DNA from 2 places in the Alicyclobacillus sp. CIJ1 genome. Region 2 is predicted to be linked to the other one. Evidence: riboswitches for the same ligand, from Rfam matches in the RefSeq annotation. Region 2 holds a riboswitch; the other holds the start of a gene.
The links. Region 2 has a riboswitch for thiamine pyrophosphate ahead of AC27E8_RS13715 (ECF transporter S component). Riboswitches for the same ligand answer to the same signal wherever they lie in the genome.
Positions count from the first base shown of each region.

Region 1: another riboswitch for thiamine pyrophosphate. It lies ahead of tenA (thiaminase II); the one in region 2 lies ahead of AC27E8_RS13715 (ECF transporter S component).

Region 1 is NZ_BAAJPH010000063.1:275,396-285,771, reverse strand. Features, by position in the region: gene AC27E8_RS02825 (helical membrane plugin domain-containing protein) at 1-289, opposite strand, end outside; gene fdhF (formate dehydrogenase subunit alpha) at 294-3,254, opposite strand; partial or broken gene AC27E8_RS02815 (thioredoxin domain-containing protein) at 3,323-5,458, opposite strand; gene AC27E8_RS02810 (EamA family transporter) at 5,827-6,771, opposite strand; gene AC27E8_RS02805 (Nif3-like dinuclear metal center hexameric protein) at 6,867-7,676, opposite strand; TPP riboswitch at 7,749-7,847, shown strand; gene tenA (thiaminase II) at 7,892-8,590, shown strand; gene thiD (bifunctional hydroxymethylpyrimidine kinase/phosphomethylpyrimidine kinase) at 8,574-9,467, shown strand; gene thiM (hydroxyethylthiazole kinase) at 9,504-10,301, shown strand; gene thiE (thiamine phosphate synthase) at 10,307-10,376, shown strand, end outside.
Region 2 is NZ_BAAJPH010000143.1:140,554-150,929, forward strand. Features, by position in the region: gene ribD (bifunctional diaminohydroxyphosphoribosylaminopyrimidine deaminase/5-amino-6-(5-phosphoribosylamino)uracil reductase RibD) at 1-374, shown strand, start outside; gene AC27E8_RS13690 (riboflavin synthase) at 377-1,030, shown strand; gene AC27E8_RS13695 (bifunctional 3,4-dihydroxy-2-butanone-4-phosphate synthase/GTP cyclohydrolase II) at 1,046-2,236, shown strand; gene ribH (6,7-dimethyl-8-ribityllumazine synthase) at 2,274-2,741, shown strand; gene AC27E8_RS13705 (cold-shock protein) at 2,901-3,248, opposite strand; gene AC27E8_RS13710 (hypothetical protein) at 3,391-3,621, shown strand; TPP riboswitch at 3,683-3,783, shown strand; gene AC27E8_RS13715 (ECF transporter S component) at 3,878-4,447, shown strand; partial or broken gene AC27E8_RS13720 (ABC transporter ATP-binding protein) at 4,444-4,971, shown strand; partial or broken gene AC27E8_RS13725 (ATP-binding cassette domain-containing protein) at 5,266-5,616, shown strand; partial or broken gene AC27E8_RS13730 (energy-coupling factor transporter transmembrane component T family protein) at 6,010-6,738, shown strand; gene tkt (transketolase) at 6,887-8,884, shown strand; gene AC27E8_RS13740 (hypothetical protein) at 8,947-9,675, opposite strand; gene AC27E8_RS13745 (LysR family transcriptional regulator) at 9,821-10,376, opposite strand, start outside.

The sequences.
Region 1 (10,376 bases), on a different contig from region 2:
CTTCGGGCGGGACGACGCTCAAGAACTGCACGATGCCAATCAAGTTCTTGAGCCCGTCCGTCACCCCTTTGCGCGAAATCGCATGAACGACCACGCGCAGCACGTCGTCTCCCTGCTCGACCAAAGCCCGCACGATAGGGATGAGCCCCTTCTCTTCGCACGCTTGGAGCAGCCTGAGCCCGTCCACAATGCCGTCCGCACTTTGAATCATTGCCTCTTCCACGCGCGCCTGCGCCTCGCGCCGCTCGTCCCGCGGCTCGCGCACAATCTCCCGAATCGGTTGCGCCATGGTCTCACCCCCTCGCCTTTTCCTTCGCCGCCTCGGTCACCGGCACGTAACCGCGCCGCGACCACTTCCGCTCGACGCGGACGCCAGGCTGAGGATTCGGCCTGTGCATCCGGAAGTTGAACCTCGTCATGGGACTCTCGCCGCGCGGCCGAATGACTTCCATCCGCACCTGAAGTTCCTTGTACGCTGGCGTGTGCGTGGTCTCATCCGATTCGCTCGACGTGAGGATGTTGATAGCCTCGTCGTCGTTCGAAGTGTTCATCGGCAAGTACATCTGTTTGCCCTTGACGCGATCCGTCACCACGACCGGCACCTTCAACTCCCCATACGGTGAAATAAGACGCACGAGAGCCCCCGTCTCAATGCCACGCTCCTTGGCGAGTTCGGGCGACACCTCGAGATACGTCGTCGGCACCTTTTCCTTGAGGCCGTGCACGCGATACGTCAGATTCCCCTCGTGGAAGTGCTCAAGCATGCGGCCGTTGTTCAGGTGGAGATCGTACTCCGGTTCAAACGCGGTCGGCTCAATCCACTTGGCGGGCACAAGTCGCGCCTTCCCATTCGGAAACGGAAAACCGTTCGTGTAGAGCAGCGGCGTATCGGTCCCGTCAGGATGGACCGGCCACTGCAAGCTTCGATAGCCCTCGAGCCGATCCCAGCGCACCCCTTGCATCAGCGCCGCCGAGCTCGCCATTTCCTCCAGGATCTCGGACGGATGCCCGTACGTCCAGTTGGCCCCGAGGCGGTTGGCGAGATCGCGCAGGATGATCCAGTCTGGCCGGGAATCCCCGAGCGGTTCGAACACCTGGTACAGGCGCTGGATGCGCCGCTCCGTGTTCGTGAAGGTGCCCTCCTTCTCGAGGCTCGGGCTTGCGGCGAGCACCACGTCCGCATACTCGGCCGTCTTGCTGAAGAACACGTCGATCACGACGAGCAAATCCAGCTTCGCGAACGCCTCGCGGACGTAATGCGAGTTCGAGTCCACGAGCGCCATCTCTTCGCCCTGAATGATGAGCGCCCGCAGTTTGCCCTCGTGGATGGCGTCCACCATCTCGTGGTTGTCAAGCCCCTTGCTCGTCGGGAGCTCCACGCCCCAGGCGGTCTCGTACTTTGCGCGCACGGCTGGATCGTCGACGCGCTCGTAGCCCGGCATGTATACCGGGCTGCAGCCCATGTCGCCCGCGCCCTGGACGTTGTTGTGGCCTCGAAGCGGATAGGCCCCGGTGCCTGGCCGCCCGACGTTGCCCGTCACGAGCAGGAGATTGCAAATGGCGGTACTGGTCTCGCTGCCCCCCTTGTGCTGTGTCACCCCCATCGCCCAGCAGATGCAGGTGGACTTCGCCTCGTGGATCATCTGGGCGATCTGAATCACGGTGTCGCGCGGCACCCCCGTCACGCGCTCGGCGTACTCCAGCGTGTACGGCTCGAGTGAGCGGACGAACGCATCGAACCCGTCGACGTGCTGGCGCACGAACTCGTCGTCGTGCCAGCCCTGGTCGATGATGTACTTCGTGACGGCCGAGATGAGCACCAAATCGGTTCCCGGATTCGGACGTACGAACAGGTCAGCGCGATGCGCGAGATCGTGTTCACGCAGGTCGATCACGATGTGCTTTTGGCCGTACTTCTTCTTGGCCCGCCGCATGCGGGTCGAAAAGACGGGATGGGATTCGGCCGGGTTGGCGCCGACGATGATCAGCAGATCGGCCATGGCGAGATCGTGCAGCGAACCGGTATCGCCGCCGTAGCCCATGGTCCGGCGCAGGCCCTCGGTGGCGGGAGACTGGCAGTAGCGTGAGCAGTTGTCGATGTTGTTCGTGTGGAGCACAGCGCGCGCGAGTTTTTGCATCAGATAGTTTTCCTCGTTGGTACACTTCGACGACGAGATTAAGGCCACGGCGTCGTCGCCATACTGCTGGCGAATTTCGGTCACGCGCTTCGCGATGAAGTCCAAGGCCTCGTCCCAGGACACCTCGTAAAACTTGTCCCCCTTCCGAAGGAGGGGCTTCGTGAGGCGGTCTGGGCTGTTCACGAAATCCCAACCGAACTTTCCCTTGACGCAGGTGGAGATCTGGTTGGTCGGCGCCTCCATCTGCGGTTCGACCTTCAGGATGTCCCGGTCCTTCGTCCAGATGTCGAACGAGCAGCCCACACCGCAGTACGTGCACACGGTCTTCGTGCGCTTGATGCGGGAATTCCGCATGTGGCTCTCGACTTCCGAGATGGCGAAAATGGCGCGGTAACCTGGTTCGACCGCCTTCGTCACGTCAATCATCCGCTGCAAAGGCTCCGGTTCAATGCCCGTGAGAAAGCCGGCCTTGCCGAGCATCGACTTTTCCATGAGCGCGTTGCACGGGCAGACGGTCACGCAGTGGCCGCACGAGACGCACGACGACTCGTTGATGGGCACGTCGTTGTCCCAGATGACGCGCGGAATCTCGCGGTCCCAGTCGATGGAAAGCACCTCACTGACCTGCAGGTTCTGACACGCCTCGACGCAGCGCCCGCAGAGGATGCACTGGCTCGGATCGTACCTGTAGAACGGGTGGGACATGTCGACTTCGTACGGTTTCTCGCGGAACGGGTACGACTGGTGGTCGATGTCCATTGCCATGGTGGTGTTGTGCACCACGCAGTTGCCATTGTTGTTGTCGCACACCGTGCAGTAGAGGTCGTGATTTTTCAGGATGCGGTCCATGGCCTCCTTGCGCGCGTAACGCGCGGCCACGGATTTGGTGCGCACCGACATACCTTCCCTGACTGGCGTCGCGCACGCCCGGACGAGTTCGCCGTCCACCTCCACCATGCACGTGTCGCAGGTCTCGATGGGGCCCAGCGCAGGATGATAACAGATGTGAGGAAAGTCTAGGCCGGCCGCCAACATCGCCTGCAGGACGGTCTCCCCCTCGGTCGCCGTCAGGGGCGATCCGTCCAGCGTGAAGATTCGCTTGAAATCAACGCTCATCTCGATCCCTCCTGCACTCGGATGGTCACAACGTCTTCCCTTAGGATGCCCAATGGGTTGGCAACCGTTCAGTTCCACGCGGGCGGCTGCCGCAGACTTTCCACCACCACCTTCCAGTCCGTTTCCGGGCGATCGCAGCGAAAGCCCCGACAGACGAAGTATTGCGGCGCGCCGTGTTCTGCCGTGGGGTACATGGACGCGTCGCCGCGCGCGTCACTCGTCAGCCAGACCGCCTCCGGCAGCTCCATGGCCCCGAGTTCCCTGGCCCGCCGCGCCGCTTCCTCCCGTGGCGCCGCGATGACGATTTCCGTGGATCCCACTTCGCTCATCATGGCCGCGGTCACGAGCCACAGGCAGTCCATGGGCGCCGACCTGATGTCCCCGCCAAACGCTCGCAAGAGTGCATCCAGCCGATCCGCGTATTCGGCGTCTCCGGTCAGCGCGTGCAACATCCAGAGGTTGTGCGCCGACTGACTGTTGGCGGACGGCATCGCGCCGTCATACACGGGCTTCGGCACCGCGATGAGCGACTCCGCGTCTCGGCCGTAAAACGTGTACCCGCCCTGAGCCTTGTCCCAAAAGAGGGCATCCTGCACCGCCTGCCAATGCCGGGCGCGATGGAGATACGCGCGGTCGAGCGTCGCGCGATAGAGCTCCAGATACGCGGCGACGAGATAGGCGTGATCGTCCGCATAGGCGAAGATCCCGGCTTCGCCGTCCCGATACCGCGCGAGGAGCCTGCCGTCATCAGGGCGCACGAGGATACGCTCGATGGCAGCCACCACCTCCGTGGCCCGGTTCACCCACGCCGTTTCTCCAAACGCAAGGCCAGCGCGCGCAAGTCCATACGCCATGAGCGCATTCCAGGCGGTCAAGCACTTGTCGTCAATGGCCGGGCGTTCGCGCGCGTCCCGAACCGCGCGGAGCTTCTCGTTGAGGGCGTCGAGCTTCTGCCAGAGCTCTTCTTCGGTCATGCCGCGAGAAGCCGCAAACGCCGCCGGATCCTGATCGATGTAGTTCGGCACGTTCGCGCCCTCGAAGTTGCCGGCTTCCGTGATGTCGTAGAAGGCGTTGAACAGTTCTCCATCTTCAGGACCGAGTGCCGCGATCACGTCCTCCGGCCGCCAGAGGTAAAAGCGGCCCTCTCCGCCCGCCGAATCCGCGTCTACCGCGCTGTAGTAAAGGCCCTCGGGTGATTGCATCTCGCGATCGAAAAACGCGACGGTCTGCCGGACGAAGCGCAGGAACGCCGGATCTTTGGCGTGGACGTAGGCGTCCGCATACGCGGCGAGTGCGAGCGCGTTATCGTAGAGCATCTTTTCAAAGTGCGGCACGCGCCAGAACGGGTCCGTGCTGTAGCGCGCCATGCCGCCACCGACGTGATCGACAATGCCGCCCCGCTGAATGGCGCGAAGCGTGGACAACGCCATGGCTGCCGCGCGCTCGTTCGGGCGCAGCCGCGCGTAGCGCAGCAAAAATTGCACGCGGTGGAACGTGGGAAATTTCGGTGCCGGGCCGAATCCACCGTACTCGTGGTCAAACGCCGCTTCGAGCGCCTGGTACGCTCGGTCCGCGGCTTCCCTGCCGCGCGCCTCACCCGCTTGTCCCTCGAACAGGGGCTGCATGCGCTCCGCCATGGATCGGCTCGCCCGTTCCAGACGCGCGCGATCCGTCTGCCACAGCCTGGCGATCTCCTGCAGGATCTGAATCAGCCCTGGGCGCCCGTATCGCGGCGTCTTGGGAAAGTAAGTTCCTGCAAAAAACGGGTGCCCGTCGGGCGTCATGATGATGGTCAGCGGCCATCCGCCCTCACCCTGCAGGGCCTGGCAATAGGTCATGTAGATGTGATCGATGTCCGGGCGCTCCTCGCGGTCGACTTTGATGGCGACGTAGTGCTCGTTGAGGATGGCGGCCACAGTCTCATCCTCGAAGGATTCGTGGGCCATCACGTGACACCAATGGCAGGTCGAAGGGAACTCCTTGGGCCCCCGAAGGGGCTACGAATACCCGATGGACAAAAACACGGGCTTCGACTCGCGCTTGGCTCGTTGAAAGGCTTCTGGACACCAGGGGTACCAGTCGACGGGGTGATGGGCATGCTGGAGCAGATACGGAGACTTTTCGTGAATCAACCGATTCGTGTGCCTCGCGGGTCCTTCGTGAGCCACGCCGCGCACATCCTTTCTGGATTCGTTTTCCTTCATTCTACCGCAATTCGACCGAGGAAGATACGGAAAACGACGACGATTGGATCCGTGTGAGCAGCGTACGCACGTGGCGACTTCGGTTGAGCTCTAACTCGCAGGGATCCATCTCTCGGTTGACCCATGTCGGGCAACGTCGTATTCGACGTGCCTACCAACCTGACCAAGAACGTGGACATGGTGATCCAAGGCGGAATGCTGAGTCTCGCGCAAGCCACGGTTCAGTTGACCTAATTCCTACGGAATGCTCGTATCTTCCTGAAAAACGCCGCTCCTACGCAGGGCGGCGTTCTCTTGTACACGGTCCTCGTTTTCGCCACAACGCTCATTCGGCAGACGAGCCCGGGCCGCGCGCGGGCACTCATCACCTAGGACTTCGCCCGCGCCAAAAGCGTGACGGTCAAAAGGACACAACCCATGCCAAGTAGCGCTGCCCAGGTCAGGGGCTGATGCAGCACAGTCACAGCGAGCGCAGTCGCCGCCAGCGGCTCGCCGCTCGCGACGAGGCTCGCGTCCGCCGGCGTGATGTCGCGAAGGCTGGCCAAATACAAATAGAACGGGACGAGCGTGCCAAACAACACGACAAAGCCGACGAGAAACCACCCGCCAAAAGGCAGCGCAGGTATTCCGTTGTGAGGCAAGCCGATGGCCACCATGGCGGAACCGCCAATCAGCATCCCCCAGGCCGTGACCACCAGCGGGCCGAAAGTGGCAAGCAGCGGTACAGGATACAGCGTGTAGACGGCTACAGCGACGGCCGACAAAAGCCCCCAGATCACGCAGGCATCGGAGACCGCGAGCCGCCCGAGATGGCCGTCCGTGACCAAGAGAAAGCAACCTGACATGGCAAGCGCCGCGCAGATGGCTTCCAGATGCGAAGGCAGTCGACGAGATCGCGCGGCTCCATACGCGACAATGACGAGAGGGGCCATGTATTGGAGAACGGTGGCGGTTGCCGCATTTCCCGTCCGAATGGCGGCAAAGTAGGTGTACTGGACGCCGAGGAGTCCGGCGAGGCCAAAGATCGTCAACCGGAACGCGGACGCCCGGGATCGCCATGGCGCGCAAACCGCGGCCGGACCCGCGGTCCAACAGGCGGCAGCGAGGAGCAGCACGCCGGAGACTACCATTCGAACGGCGACGAGCCACGCCGGACCGACGTGATAGGCGTGGAACAAAACCTGTGCCGCTGTTCCGGAGACGCCCCACAATACGGAGCCGAGCAGCGCGAGCGAAATGCCTCGCCAACGGCGGAATCGATCCGTTTGTGCGACGGACCGCACGAGTTGTGCGATAGACAGGGTGTCGAACACGAACCTTCATCCTCTCTCCACTGTTCGGGATGGGCCGATGGAGACTCGGGCGCCTCAACCGTGGTGAAACTTGCGGTTCGATGACCGAGCATACATCAGCCATCCCCGCCCTCAAACCACGTGTACGCCTGGGGCTGATCCAACCACAAGACTGGGACGGTACAGTGGAGCCTCAAAGCCTCCGCAATACGGCGCATGCCCGGCGACTCGCTCGCCTGGTGACCGAGCCATAACACCGCGCGGGAAAGTCCCAGCTCGGCGGCATCGCGCGCGTACTCCATGGCCTCCCACTCCGGCCCCTCGCCGACCAACACCACATCGGCGCCCGTCTCTTGGAACACGTGGGCGACGAGATCGCCCGTGCCCCGGTAGCCGGGCAAAAGCGCGGCGCGGCGCACCACGTCAGCGCGTCCGGAGATGCGCACGCGCGGCAGGCCGAGCCGAGCGCACACCTCCCGCACCACGTCGTCCATAGGCCGGCCTTCCGGCCAGACGGAGACCGGCACGTCGCACGGCGCCGCAAGCCGCAGACGCACGTCCGCCGCCCACCCAAGCGCCTCCGCGAGCCCCTCGGCGATCCAGTCGGGCGCCGTGCGATGCGGCCGATCGTGCAGGCGATACACCGCGACGCCGAGATCGAGCAAGCGCCGCTTCTTCTGCGAAGCGACGGCGTCATTGGCGGGCGCATCGCCTTGGTGGCGAAAGAAGGCGCCCTCGTGGCTGAGCAGAAGATCAATCCCATTCGCCCGCGCCGCCTCCACGGCGGACACGGATGCGACAAACGTCACGCCGACGGCGCGCACCGGCGCCTCCGCATCCCCGCACACGAGGCCGTCGACGGAGATGGCCCGGTCATCGCAAGGCATCATCGATTCAACGGCCGCGATCACGTCTCGCACGCGCATGGAAACGCCCCCAGCGCAGGCCGCCATGGCCAGCGGTTCTCTCAGATGCTATGATAGATTGCAAACGAGCTTGGATGCCACTAGGGGAGCGAAAGCTGAGACGGGGGACACCCCGAACCCTTTGAACCTGACCTGGGTAATGCCAGCGTAGGAAAGTGGCGCATGGGACCCCTCCCGTGTTCCCCTTATGGCCTCCGGCAGAGGAGGCGTTTTCCATGTCCTTTTCCGCATCGCTCATTGCCATGTCCAATCCCATTCTCGACGCCATTGTGCGCCATCCGTTCGTGCGAGGAATCGCCGAAGGGAACCTTCCAAAAGAAGCGGCCATTCGCTACGTCAGCCAGGACGAGCCGTATCTGGAGACCTATCTGCGCGTCTTCGCGCATGCCGCGGCGCTCGCGCCAAGGCACGAAGACGTGGCCGACTTCCACGGGCGCATGGCGCTTCTCCTCGGCGGCGAAACCGAGGCGCACGACAACCTGCTTAGTTACGCGGGGGCGACGGCGCAGGACGTGGAGGGCTGGCCGAAGCTGCCCACGCTGCACCACTACGAGAGCCACCTCCTGGCCTCGGCGGCGCGCGGCGACTTCGCGGAACTCGTGGCGGCCATCCTGCCGTGCCATCACGTGTATGTCGAGATCGGCCAGCGGCTCGAACCCATCCTCGAGGAGCGGCCAGATCACCCCTTCGCGGCATGGATCCGCTTCTACGCCGATCCCGGCATGCAGGGCGCCACACACCGCCTGTTCGCGATGATCGATCGCGAGGCCGCCCACTTCTCGCCCGAGCGGGCTCGCCGGGTCGAGGCGGCGTTCGTCGCGAGCTGCCACCTCGAGTACCGGTTCTTCGACATGGCGTACCGCGGCGAGTCGTGGCTTCCCAAGGAGGCGGTGCAGGATGTTTCGACGCCCTGACGGCCACGTGGCGCGCATGCTGACCATCGCCGGATCCGACTCGGGCGGCGGCGCAGGCATCCAGGCGGACCTGAAGACGGCCCACCAGTTCGACGTGTACGGCATGAGCGTGCTCACCGCCGTCACCGCGCAGAACACTGTCGGTGTGCAGGCCGTGTATCCGCTGCCCGTGGACATCGTGCGCGCGCAGCTCGAGTCCGTGCGCGACGATTTGGGCTTTGACGCCATCAAGACGGGCATGCTAGGTCATCGAGCCGCTATTGACGCCGTCGCGGAAATCCTCGCGGGCGTCGACTGCCCCATCGTCGTGGACCCGGTGATGATCGCGAAAGGCGGCGAGGCGCTGCTCCATCCGGACGATGTCGCGGCCGTGATCGAGCGCATGTTGCCGCTCGCGTTCGTCGCGACGCCCAACGCGCCGGAGGCAGAGCGACTGACCGGCATCCCCATCCGCTCGCTCGCGGACGCGGCGCGGGCGGCCGAGGCGCTGGCAGGGCTCGGCGCGCAGTATGCCGTGGTCAAAGGCGGACATCTCGAAGGCGCGGGCCATCTCGCCATCGACGTGGTGTTCCACGACGGCACCTGGACGTTTTTCGCCGCCCCCCGCGTCCCGAGCCACAAGACTCACGGCACCGGCTGTACATTTTCGTCCGCCATCGCCGCTGCCCTTGCCCGCGGTGCTCGGCCGCTCGAGGCCATCGCCGCGGCGAAGTCGTACATCTCGCGCGCCATCGCGGCGGCCGCGGACTGGGACGTCGGCCGCGGGCATGGGCCCACGGATCACAGCCAATCCCCTGTCTGGCCGGAGCGGGTGGAGGCCGGGCGGATGTACGTGTTCGATGGCCACCAGTTTGCCGAGACCGCTCCTCCACTCTGAGATTTGGCTCAGCCGAAGGGAGATTTGCACATGCAGATGGGACAATGGCTCCAGCGCGTGCGCGAGGAGCGCCCGCTCGTCCACAACATCACGAACTTGGTCGTGACGAACGTTGCAGCCAACACTCTACTCGCGCTCGGCGCCTCGCCCGTCATGGCGCACGCGCACGAGGAGGTCGCGGACATGGTTGCCATCGCCCAGGCGCTCGCGCTCAACCTGGGCACGCTCGACCCGTACGTCGTGACGAGCATGGATCTCGCGAGCGAAGCTGCGAACCGCCGCGGCGTGCCGATTGTGCTCGATCCCGTCGGGGCCGGCGCCACGCCGTACCGCACCCACGCGGCGATGCGGCTCCTCGAGGCGCGGAACATCCAGGTTCTGCGCGGCAATCAGGGCGAGATCGGCGTCATCACGGGCGCGGGCGGCGAGGTGGCGGGCGTCGACGCCAAGGCTGCCGGGACCGGACTGGTCGACGCCATGATGCGGTTCGCGGGCGATCGCGGCCTCGTCGTCGCGGCGACGGGAGAGCGGGACCTCGTCACGGACGGCGAGGTGGTATACCAGCTCGAAAACGGCCATCCGTGGGAAGCGGCCATCACCGGATCCGGGTGCTCGCTGACGGCCGTGATCGGCGCTTTTGTGGCCGTCTCGGATGGGACCAAGGGCGGGCTCCTCGAGGCGACCGTCGCCGCCATCACGTGTTTCAACGTGGCGGCCGAGATGGCAGCCGAGGGCGCGAGCGGACCGGGGAGCTTTCAGGTTCGGCTGCTTGACGCGCTATACGCCGTGACCCCAGGCGACGTCGACGCCCGGGCGCGCATTCGGAAAGGATGAGTGGGATGACAAGGCGGGACTGGACGGACAAGCTCCGCGTGTATCTCGTGACGGACGACCGCCCGGACCACGAGG
Region 2 (10,376 bases):
CGTCGGAGCGCATGGCCTCCGCTCCGGCCGCGAGGCGCCTCGCGGAACAGGGCGACGTCCGCATCGCGCCGGTGGCCGAGCGGGACGGCCACCTGGATCTGCACGCGGCGCTTTCGGCTGTCGCGGCGGAAGGGGCGAATGCCCTTCTGGTGGAGGGCGGGCCCACGCTTGCGTCAGCGCTTCTTCAGAGCCGGCTCATCGACGAGGTGCGCGTGTATGTGGCGCCCAAGCTCCTCGCCAGCGGGTTGCCCGCCTTCGCGGGCGCTTTCACCCAGTCGATGGCCGAGGCCGTTCAACTTCACAGCGTGAGGAGCGAATGGCTGGGTGACCATCCCGTCCTCACAGGGCGAATTCACTATCGTGAGGAGGTGTGAGCATGTTCACCGGACTTGTGGAAGGAACTGCGCGCCTCGCGGCGGTATCTCGCCACACCGGCGGGGCCACCTTTACGTTGGAGGCGCCGTTTCTCATGGACGACCTGCGGGTCGGTGACAGCGTCGCTGTGAACGGAGTCTGCCTCACGGTGGAGACAGTGGGCAGCGGCTTGTTCACCGCCACGGCGGTCCCCGAGACGCTGCGACGCACCAACCTCGGGGGACTTCAGCCGGGCGGCCGCGCGCACGTCGAGCGCGCCATGCGCGCCGACGGGCGGTTCGGAGGTCACATCGTGACCGGGCACATCGACGGGATTGGCCACGTGACGGACGTGTATCCGGACGGGGAGGCACGCGTGCTTGTCATTCGCGTCGATCCGTCCCTCGCGCGCTACATGGTGGACAAGGGATCCGTGGCCGTCGACGGCGTCAGCCTCACCATCATGCGCGCGGAAAAAGACAGGTTCTCGGTGTCCATCATCCCGCACACCCAGGCGGTCACGCGGTTTGGCGAGATCAGCACGGGTGAGACGGTCAACATCGAGTGCGACGTGATCGCCAAGTACGTGGAGAGGCTCTTGATGTACCGCGGCGACGCGGGCGCGTCGGGCGGCATCGATGCGGCGTTTCTGGCGCGGCACGGGTTTTTGCGATAAGAGGGGGCGTGGAGCATGAACACCATCGAAGAGGCGCTCGAAGATTTGCGCCAGGGCCGCGTCGTCATTGTCGTGGACGATGAGGACCGCGAGAACGAGGGAGATTTCGTCGCGCTCGGCAGCCGCGCCACGCCGGACGTGGTGAATTTCATGATCACGCACGGCCGGGGACTTTTGTGCGTGCCCATCACCGAAGCGCGCGCCAAGCGGCTCGGCCTTGAAGCGATGTATGAACGAAACACGGACAACTACGGTACCGCCTTCACGGTGTCGGTCGATCTCGCCACCACCCACACCGGCATCTCGGCCTTCGAGCGGGCCGAGACCATTGCGGCCATCGTGTCGGAGGACACGGGCCCGGACGACTTTCGCAAGCCGGGCCACGTGTTTCCGCTCGTCGCCAAGCCCGGCGGCGTGCTCCGCCGTGCGGGTCACACCGAGGCGGCGGTCGATCTCGCCCGCCTCTGCGGGGAGCCTGAGGTCGGCGTCATCTGCGAGATTCTGAACGAAGACGGCACCATGGCGCGCCTGCCGCAGCTCGAGCAGGTGGCGGAGCGTTTCGGCCTGAAGCTCATCACCATCGCGGATCTCATCGCGTACCGCAAGCGAACGGAAAAGCTCGTCCGCCGGGCGGCCGAAGCGGAGCTGCCCACGGCGTATGGCCACTTTCGGGCCGTGGTGTACGAGAGCGAGATCGACGACAAGGAGCACATCGCGCTCGTCATGGGCGATGTCTCCGACGGCGAGCCGACGCTCGTGCGGGTGCACTCCGAGTGCCTCACGGGCGACGCGTTCGGATCCCTGCGCTGCGACTGCGGGCCTCAGCTTCACGCCGCGCTGCGCCAGATAGCGCGCGAAGGCAAGGGCGTCTTGTTGTATCTGCGCCAGGAAGGGCGCGGCATCGGCCTCTTGAACAAAATCCGGGCGTATGCGCTGCAAGATCAGGGTCTCGACACGGTGGAAGCCAACCACCGGCTCGGCTTCGCCGACGATCTGCGCGACTACGGCATCGGAGCGCAGATTTTGCGCGATCTCGGCATCCGCAAGATGCGCCTTTTAACGAACAACGTGCGCAAGATTAAAGGCATCGCGGGGCACGGGCTCGAGGTCGTGGAGCGCGTGCCGCTCGAGGTGGACCGCAATCCGTACAACGAGGCGTATCTGCGTACGAAGCGGGACAAGTTGGGGCATCTGCTCAACCTCTGAGAGAGCGCGATGCCCGTTCGAGAGAGGAGCATGACACGTGCGCGTGTATGAGGGGAACTTCATCGGACAGGATTTGCACATTGGCATTGTGGCGTCTCGGTTCAACGAGTTTATCACGAGCAAGCTGGTCGAGGGCGCTCTGGACGCGCTCAGGCGCCACGGCGTATCCGAGGAACACATTGAACTCGCCTGGGCGCCCGGCGCCTACGAGATTCCAGTGGTGGCCCGCTGGATGGCCGAGTCCGGGCGCTACGACGCGGTGGTGGCGCTGGGTTGCGTGATCCGCGGCGCCACCGCGCACTTCGATTACGTCGCGGGCGAGGCGGCGCGGGGGATTGCGCAGGTCAGCCGCGACACAAGCGTTCCTGTGATGTTTGGCGTGTTGACCACGGATACCCTCGAGCAGGCCATTGAGCGCGCCGGCACCAAGGCCGGCAACAAAGGCGCGGAGGCTGCGCTTGGGGCCATCGAGATGGCCACTTTGCGGCGGGCGTTGCGCGCCTAGGGCGGACGATGCCATCCGGGTGCGTTGCGTGCCGCGCTTCCGCGAGGGCGCTCGGCGGGTTCGCGAGCGCCCTCTGTGCAAGGCGTTGAGCCGTCTCATCCGAGGGTCTGGGAAGCGCCGGCTCGCGCGTTCGGGAGTTGCTGCGCCATCGAGGCGCGATCACGTCGGCGTGCCCGGCCCGCGGCCGTCCAACCCCCGTGCGCGAGCAGCGAATCGCTGGGGATAGGGGCGAGGCGGCGAGCTTACGGCATCCTGAGCACGCCGCGATGGTGGCGGTGTTTGGCGCAGGGAATCCTTCACGACGACGTTCCTCGCGCTTCGCCACTGCTCCTCCGAATGAGGGTTGGTGACGAGATCGAACTCGACGCGTTGGCCCTTGCGCAAAAAGCGGTATCCGCGCGGGAATCGGTCAGGATGGGGGAGAATGGCACTGAAGTGCACCCAGACGTCCTCACCGTCCTCCGCGCGAATCCAGCCGAAGCCTTCTTCTTCTCGCCATTCTTTCACGATGCCTTCCACCATCGCTCACATCCAATTTTTCCCATGCTCCGCTAGCTTGACGCGAAACGAACCTGATGTTACCATTCATCATAAGATTCTGAACGTCGCGGCGCAACTTCAAGCCCGTGGCGCCGCAAGGAGGATCCACATGCGCTCGTGGTTCGCATTTCTGGGCACGCCCTGCCGCAAGCGCCTGTCCAAGCGGCAGCGGCTCGCCATCCTGGCCCTGACGATGGCCATGAATTCGATGTTGCTCGCGAACGGCCGATACCTCCACCTGGGAGGCGGGTTTTGGGGCGGTTTCGCCTTGGGCATCTGGATCATGTCCAACGTGCTTCTCATTTTGAACGCCGCCATGCTCATCCGAGAGCGGTTTTGAGCCACGCGGCTTGTGCCTTCCGAACTGCGATGATACACTGAAGTCGAACAATTTCATCGTGAGAAGGGCCTAGGGGTGCCGGAAGGCTGAGAGGCGGACATCCGCCAACCCTGTGGACTCGATCTGGGTAATACCAGCGTGAGGAAGTGCCCGTCATCGTCCATGTGCGCCCTTTTCCCTGCGTGGTGAAAAGGGCGTTTTCGTTGTGGCGTGCGGCGCTCCCAGGGCCTGTTCCACGAAAGGGGAGCGGAATGCGATGTCGAGGTGGAAGCTGCGCGAAGTCATCCTGATGGTTGTATTGGCCATTGTCTGCGGAGGCATTTACCGCGTATGGGACGTGCTGTACGCCCTCATCCCGGCGACCGCGTACGCGCTTCAGGGCGTCATGACGGGGCTCTGGATGATCGCCGGCGTGATGGTTCCGTACATCGTGCGGCGCCCAGGTGCGGCACTCATCGCGGAGTTGGTGGCGGCGGCCGTCGAGCTTTTGCTCGGGGAGCAGTGGGGGCTCGCCAACATGATCTCGGGCCTCATTCAGGGCATCGGTTCGGAAATCGCCTTCCTGATCTTCGGTTATCGCGTGTGGAACACGGGAACGTGCACGTTGTCCGGCGTACTGGCGTCTGCGGCTTTCATGTTCCAATGGTACTTCCAATATGGCGGCGACAAGCTGCACTTAGGCACGCAGATCGCGTTTGTCGTCATCTCGCTTGTGAGCGGCGCGGTGCTCGGCGGCCTGTTGCCGAAGGCGCTCGCGGATGCGCTTGCCCGCACCGGCGCGCTGCGCAATTACGAGATCGCCAAGCGGTCGGTGAAGTCGGCATGACCATCGCGGCTGCAGGGATCGAGCGGGCCCTGGCCCTCGAGGTGCGCAACCTGACCGTGACGTACGAGGAGGCGTCGGAGCCCGCGCTCGCCGGCGTGTCGTTATCGCTTTCAAAAGGCGAATGCCTGCTTCTCATCGGCCCGAGCGGGTGCGGCAAGAGCACGCTCGCCATGGCCATCGCGGGCATCTTGCCGCGCTCCATCGAGGCGCGGGTGGAGGGCGAAATTCGGCTGGCGCCCGAGCTTCAGGCGCCAGGCAAGATCGGCTACGTGTTTCAGGATCCGGATCTCCAGTTCTGCATGCACCGGGTGGACGACGAGATCGCGTTCGGCCTCGAGAACCTGCGGGTTTCGCGCGACGAGATGCCGCCCCGCTTGCAAAGCGCCTTGGCGGCCGTGGGACTCGACGTGGCTCTGGCCGCGCGACACAGCGTCTTTTCCGGCGGCATGAAGCAGAAGCTCGCCGTCGCATCCGCGCTCGCCATGGACGCGGATCTCGTCATCCTCGACGAGCCGACCGCGAATCTGGATCCCGATTCGCGCCGCCACGTCTACGACGTCATCCGCCGCCTGAAGGAGGCGGGGAAGACGGTGATGGTCATCGAGCACCGGTACGAGCCGTTCCTCGATGTTGCGGACGCGGTGGTGGAGCTTGCGCCGGGCGGCCGCTTGCGGACCATGTATCGACCGGAGGAGGCGCCGCGCCGGGCGCCGCGGCAAAGGCGCCGCGCGGCGACACTGCGCGCGGACGAAGCGCCTGTGCTCGAGGCGCGCGGCCTCGCCCTCCGATATGGTGAGCGCGACGTGTGGCGGGACGTTAACCTTTCGGTCCGGCCCGGCGAGTGGCTCGCGGTGTTGGGGCCAAATGGCGCTGGCAAGTCGTCGCTGCTTGAGGTGCTCGCGGGACTCCGGCGGCCCACGTCGGGCGAGGTGCGCTACCGGGGCGAGCTGGTTCACCGGATGCCGGCCAAGGCCCGCTACGGGCGCATTGCCTATGCCTTTCAAAACCCGGAGTACCAGTTCTTGTACGAGCGCGTGGCGGACGAGATCGCCGGGCGCGTGCTCGGGGACGAGGTGCCGGACGACGTGGAGCGCGAGCTTCAGGCGTTTGGGCTTGCGGGCTGCGCCCATCTGTCGCCGTTTGGCATCAGCCAGGGGCAGAAGCGGCGCCTCGCCATGGCCGTCATGATGCGCCAAGGCGCGGACGTCTGGCTTGTCGACGAGCCCACCTATGGCCAAGACGAGGCGTCGGAGCGAATGATCCTCGAAAGGCTCGATGCGCTTTGCGAGGCGGGCAAGGCCGTGATCGCCGTGACGCACGATCTGGATCTCGTCGCGGCTCACGCGGATCGGGTGATGGTGCTGGCGGATGGGGGTGTGTTGTACGACGGGCCGCCGGAGGCGTTGCTGCGAAATCGAGAGCTGTTGCGGCGGGCGCGCCTAGATGAGACAGCGCCCGTGGAGAGAAGCCCCGTGCAAGTCGTCGGGGGAGTGCCCGAGCGCGAGGCGGGCGTTCCGCCCGCGAAGGCGCCATCGTCCGGGCGCCGGGCGAGATCGCCCCTGCGGCGCTGGCACCCCGATGTGAAGGCCGCCGCGCTGTTGTGCGTCGCAGCGGTCGCGCTTTGTGCGCGCACGTTTGCCGAGGAGGGGTGGATCTGGGCGCTCGTCGGCGCGCTGGCCTTCGCTTTCGGCTGGCTGTCGCCGTGGAAGCTCGTCAAGCGCCTGTCGCCGCTTTTGCTGATTTACGCGGTGTACTTGTGGGCCTTTGCGGCCAATGCAGCGGCGCCGCCGGGTACGCGCGTGGTGCACTGGCTCTGGTTTGACCTGAGTGGGTACGGCTTCAGGCAGGGGCTGCTCGTCGTGCTGCGCACCTTCGCGACGGTGGTCCTCGCGTACGTGCTCGTCGCCACGACGGACGGCACCGATTTCATGGTCGGCCTGTCGCAGTCGTTCCACCTGCCGCCCAAACTGTCGTATGGCGCCATGGCCGGCACAGGCTTTCTCGGCCGCTTCAAGCACGATCTCGACGTCTTCCGCATGGCGCGCCGCGTGCGCGGGCGGGAGGGCTGGTGGCTTCTTCGCCCGGTCCGATACGCTCTTCCACTTCTCGCGCAATCCATCCGGGTGAGCGAGCGGCTCGCCATCGCCATGGAGGCGCGGGGATTCTTCGGGCCGCCCGCCGAGCGATGGGACGCGAGGACGTACTGGCGCCACATTCGGCTTCGGGCGGTGGACGTCATCGCGGCAGGGGCTGTGGTGGCCGCCGCGGTCGCGTGTCTGTGGGCGCATTGAGGCCCGGATATCGCCGGGCCTCGGCCATGAGGAACTTGTCCGTACGACTTGGTGAACTGATGGCCGCGAGGCCACATTTCCCACGGGCAAGGGCGGAATTTGTGGTATCATAGGGACGTCGGCTGAAAACATGGAGTGGGAGTGGGACATGATGCCCTTCACAGAGGTCGATCAACTGGCAGTCAACACGATTCGCACGCTGTCGATTGACGCGGTCGAGCGGGCGAACTCCGGCCATCCGGGCCTGCCGATGGGCGCCGCGCCGATGGCCTACGTGCTTTGGACAAGGTTCCTGAAGCACAATCCTGCGAATCCGAAGTGGGTGGACCGGGATCGGTTTGTGCTGTCCGCGGGCCACGGGTCGATGTTGCTCTACTCACTGCTGCACCTGTCCGGCTACGACGTCACGCTGGAGGATCTCAAACAGTTCCGCCAGTGGGGCTCGAAGACGCCGGGGCATCCGGAGTACGGGCACACGCCAGGCGTCGAGGCGACCACAGGGCCGTTGGGTCAGGGCATCGCGATGGCCGTCGGCATGGCGATGGCGGAGCGGTTCCTGGCGGCGAAGTTCAACCGCGACGGGCACAACGTGATCGATCACTATACATACGTCCTGTGCGGCGACGGGGATCTGATGGAGGGGATCAGCGCGGAGGCGAGTTCGCTCGCGGGACACCTGAAGCTGAACCGCCTCATCGTGCTCTACGACTCCAACAGCATCTCCCTCGACGGGCCCACCGATTGGGCGTTCACCGAGGACGTGAAGAAGCGGTACGAGGCTTACGGGTGGAATGTGCTGCGCGTCGAGGACGGCAACAACCTCGAGGAGATTGAGGCGGCTATCGCCAAGGCGAGATCGTTCACGAATGCGCCGACGCTCATTGAGGTTCGGACCATCATCGGGTACGGCGCGCCGAAGAAGCAGGGGACGGCCAGCGCGCACGGCAGCCCGCTCGGCAAGGAAGAGGCGCAAGCTGCCAAGGCTGCGTACGGCTGGCACTACGAAGAGGAGTTCTACGTGCCGGACGAGGTGCGCAAGCTGTTCGCCGAGGTGAAGGAGAAGGGCGCGAAGGCGGAGGCGGCGTGGAACGAGGCCTTCCAGGCGTACGCCAAGGCGCATGCCGATCTCGCCCGGACCTTCGAGCAGGCGTTCGCGGGCAAGGTCGACGTCGACTTCGACAAGGTGCTGCCGGAGTTCAACGAGGCCATCGCCACGCGCGAGGCGTTCGGCAAGGTCGTCAACGCCATTGCCCCGCACATTCCGACGCTGCTCGGCGGATCGGCTGACTTGTCGAAGTCGAACAATACGATGATCAAGGACGAAGATCACTTCAAGGCGCCGGATTACGCGGGCAAGAACGTGTTTTACGGCGTCCGCGAGCACGCGATGGGTGCGATGATGAACGGCATCTGCCTGCACGGCGGCGTGTTCCCCTACGCGGGCACGTTCCTCGTGTTCGTCGACTATCTGCGCCCGGCGGTTCGCCTCGCGGCCCTCATGCAGCAGCCGTCGCTCTTCGTCCTCACGCACGACTCCATCGCCGTCGGCGAGGACGGACCGACGCACGAGCCCATCGAACAGCTGCCGTCGCTTCGCGCCATCCCCGGGCTGCGCGTGTTCCGCCCTGCGGACGGCACCGAGACGGCGCTCGCGGTGAAATACGCGCTGACGCACCGCGACAAGCCCGTGGCGCTCGCGCTCACCCGCCAGAAGGTGCCCATGCTCGCGGAAGTGAAGGCGCACAAGGGCGACTTCGATCGCGGCGGGTACATCGTCTTCCAACACGAGGATGGCTCCGATCTCGCCCTCCTGGCTTCCGGCTCCGAGGTCCAGCTCGTGCTCGAGGCGGGCAAGCGGCTCGCGCAGGAGGGCGTGAAGGTGCGGGTCCTCTCGTTCCCGTCCATCGACGTGTTCCTGGAGCAAGACGCATCCTATCGCGAGTCGGTGCTGCCGAGCGCGCTGCGCAAGCGCCTCGCGGTGGAGATGGCGCACCCGATGAGCTGGTACCAGTTCGTCGGCCTCGATGGCAAGGTGCTCGGCATCGACCGCTTCGGCGCCTCGGCACCCGGCGATGTCGTCGTGCGCGAGTACGGCTTCACGGTCGATCACGTCTACGAACTGGCCAAAGAGCTCATTGGGCGCTGAAAGACCGGGATTGTTGAAACGCAGGTCATCCGACCGGACGCTTTGGTCCGGCGGATGGCCTTTTATTTTGGGTAGCGAGATGATAAACCTCGAAGTTCTTTGCCCATTTTCTGAATGACATCATTCGCAATCACCCAACATACTCCAAACACTGTGAGATAGACGTTATTTGCAAAATCGAACCATCTACCTTGATTGAGCGATTTGATGAAATAGAAGAGAAGAACCAAGAACACTAAAACCGAAATGCTGATGCCAGTTGTTTTTAGGAAGTTGTTTTTGTAGATTGTCAAGGCTCTCGAAAAACATCGAAGTGCAGAGCGGTCCCGGAAGCCACAAAGAAAAGCAAGACCGCTTGCTCCAAACGCCAACACCGAAAAACACACCAGAATCAGCAGCCAAAGAAACCATCGAAGGGATGGAAAAGGGTTGTCATTCATCGAACGCAAACAAAAATTCGATGCAAAAAACAGGATGTATGCTAATATACTGACTCGAAGAAAGACAAAGAAATCCCTTAACGTCGGCAGCCTGATTCTGCCGAGATGGATAAAGTCCCGCGCGAAAGGAACTGAAAAGGCGTTTGCCAATACGGGCATCAAGACGACAAACATTGGGGCAATGACTCCGTACGTTGAATTCGTAATGGGTCCGTAATTGACGAAGGAACTCACCAGTTCTTCGGCAACGGTCCATAAAGCCGCGACGACCATGGAAACCAGATACCTGTACAACACAGTCATCATGGACACTTCCAGTTCTTCATTCTGCATGCTTTGTACATACCACACCAATGAATTTCCTGTACATAGATCAAGTGATACTTGTGCGTGTCGGTTTGCATGCGCTCAGACGAGAGAACGAAGAAGGACTTCACCCAGCTTCCCGGATAGATATGTACATAGGGACGGCTGGGGAAGTCCTCGAGCGGTTCCATCAAGCTCGCTTCCCCCCATAGTGCTGCGTCACAATGGCAATAAACGCCTTCGTCAGTTCCTCGTGCTCAATGGCATCCGGATACGCCAGGAAGGTCGGCCGGCAGAAGTGCGGATCCGACAACGGTATGGCCACCACACCCTTGGCTTCGGCGTCGTGCAGCGTGCGCCGGGGCAGGAGCGAGATGCCGAGCCCCTGCGCTACCATCGCTTTGATCCCGTCGATGGAATCGAGCTCCATGCGCACGTCTGGATACACGTTGTACTTGGCGAGGAGCATCGCGATGCGCCGCCGGAACGGGGCCGTGGTGTCCGCAAACGCGATAAAGGGTTCCTCCGCGAGCGCGCCGATGGACGGGAGGTCGTGCACAAACCGATGGCCGCGCGGAACGACGAGATCGATGGCGTCCGGCGGATATTCGATGAGCCGCACGCGCGGGTGGTGGATGGGCTCGCCGAGAAAGCAGAAGTCCACCTGGTTTCCGATGAGCGCCTCGACCATGTCCTCGTACATCCCCATTCGGACCTGCAGGCGCACTTCGACCACCTGCAGAATC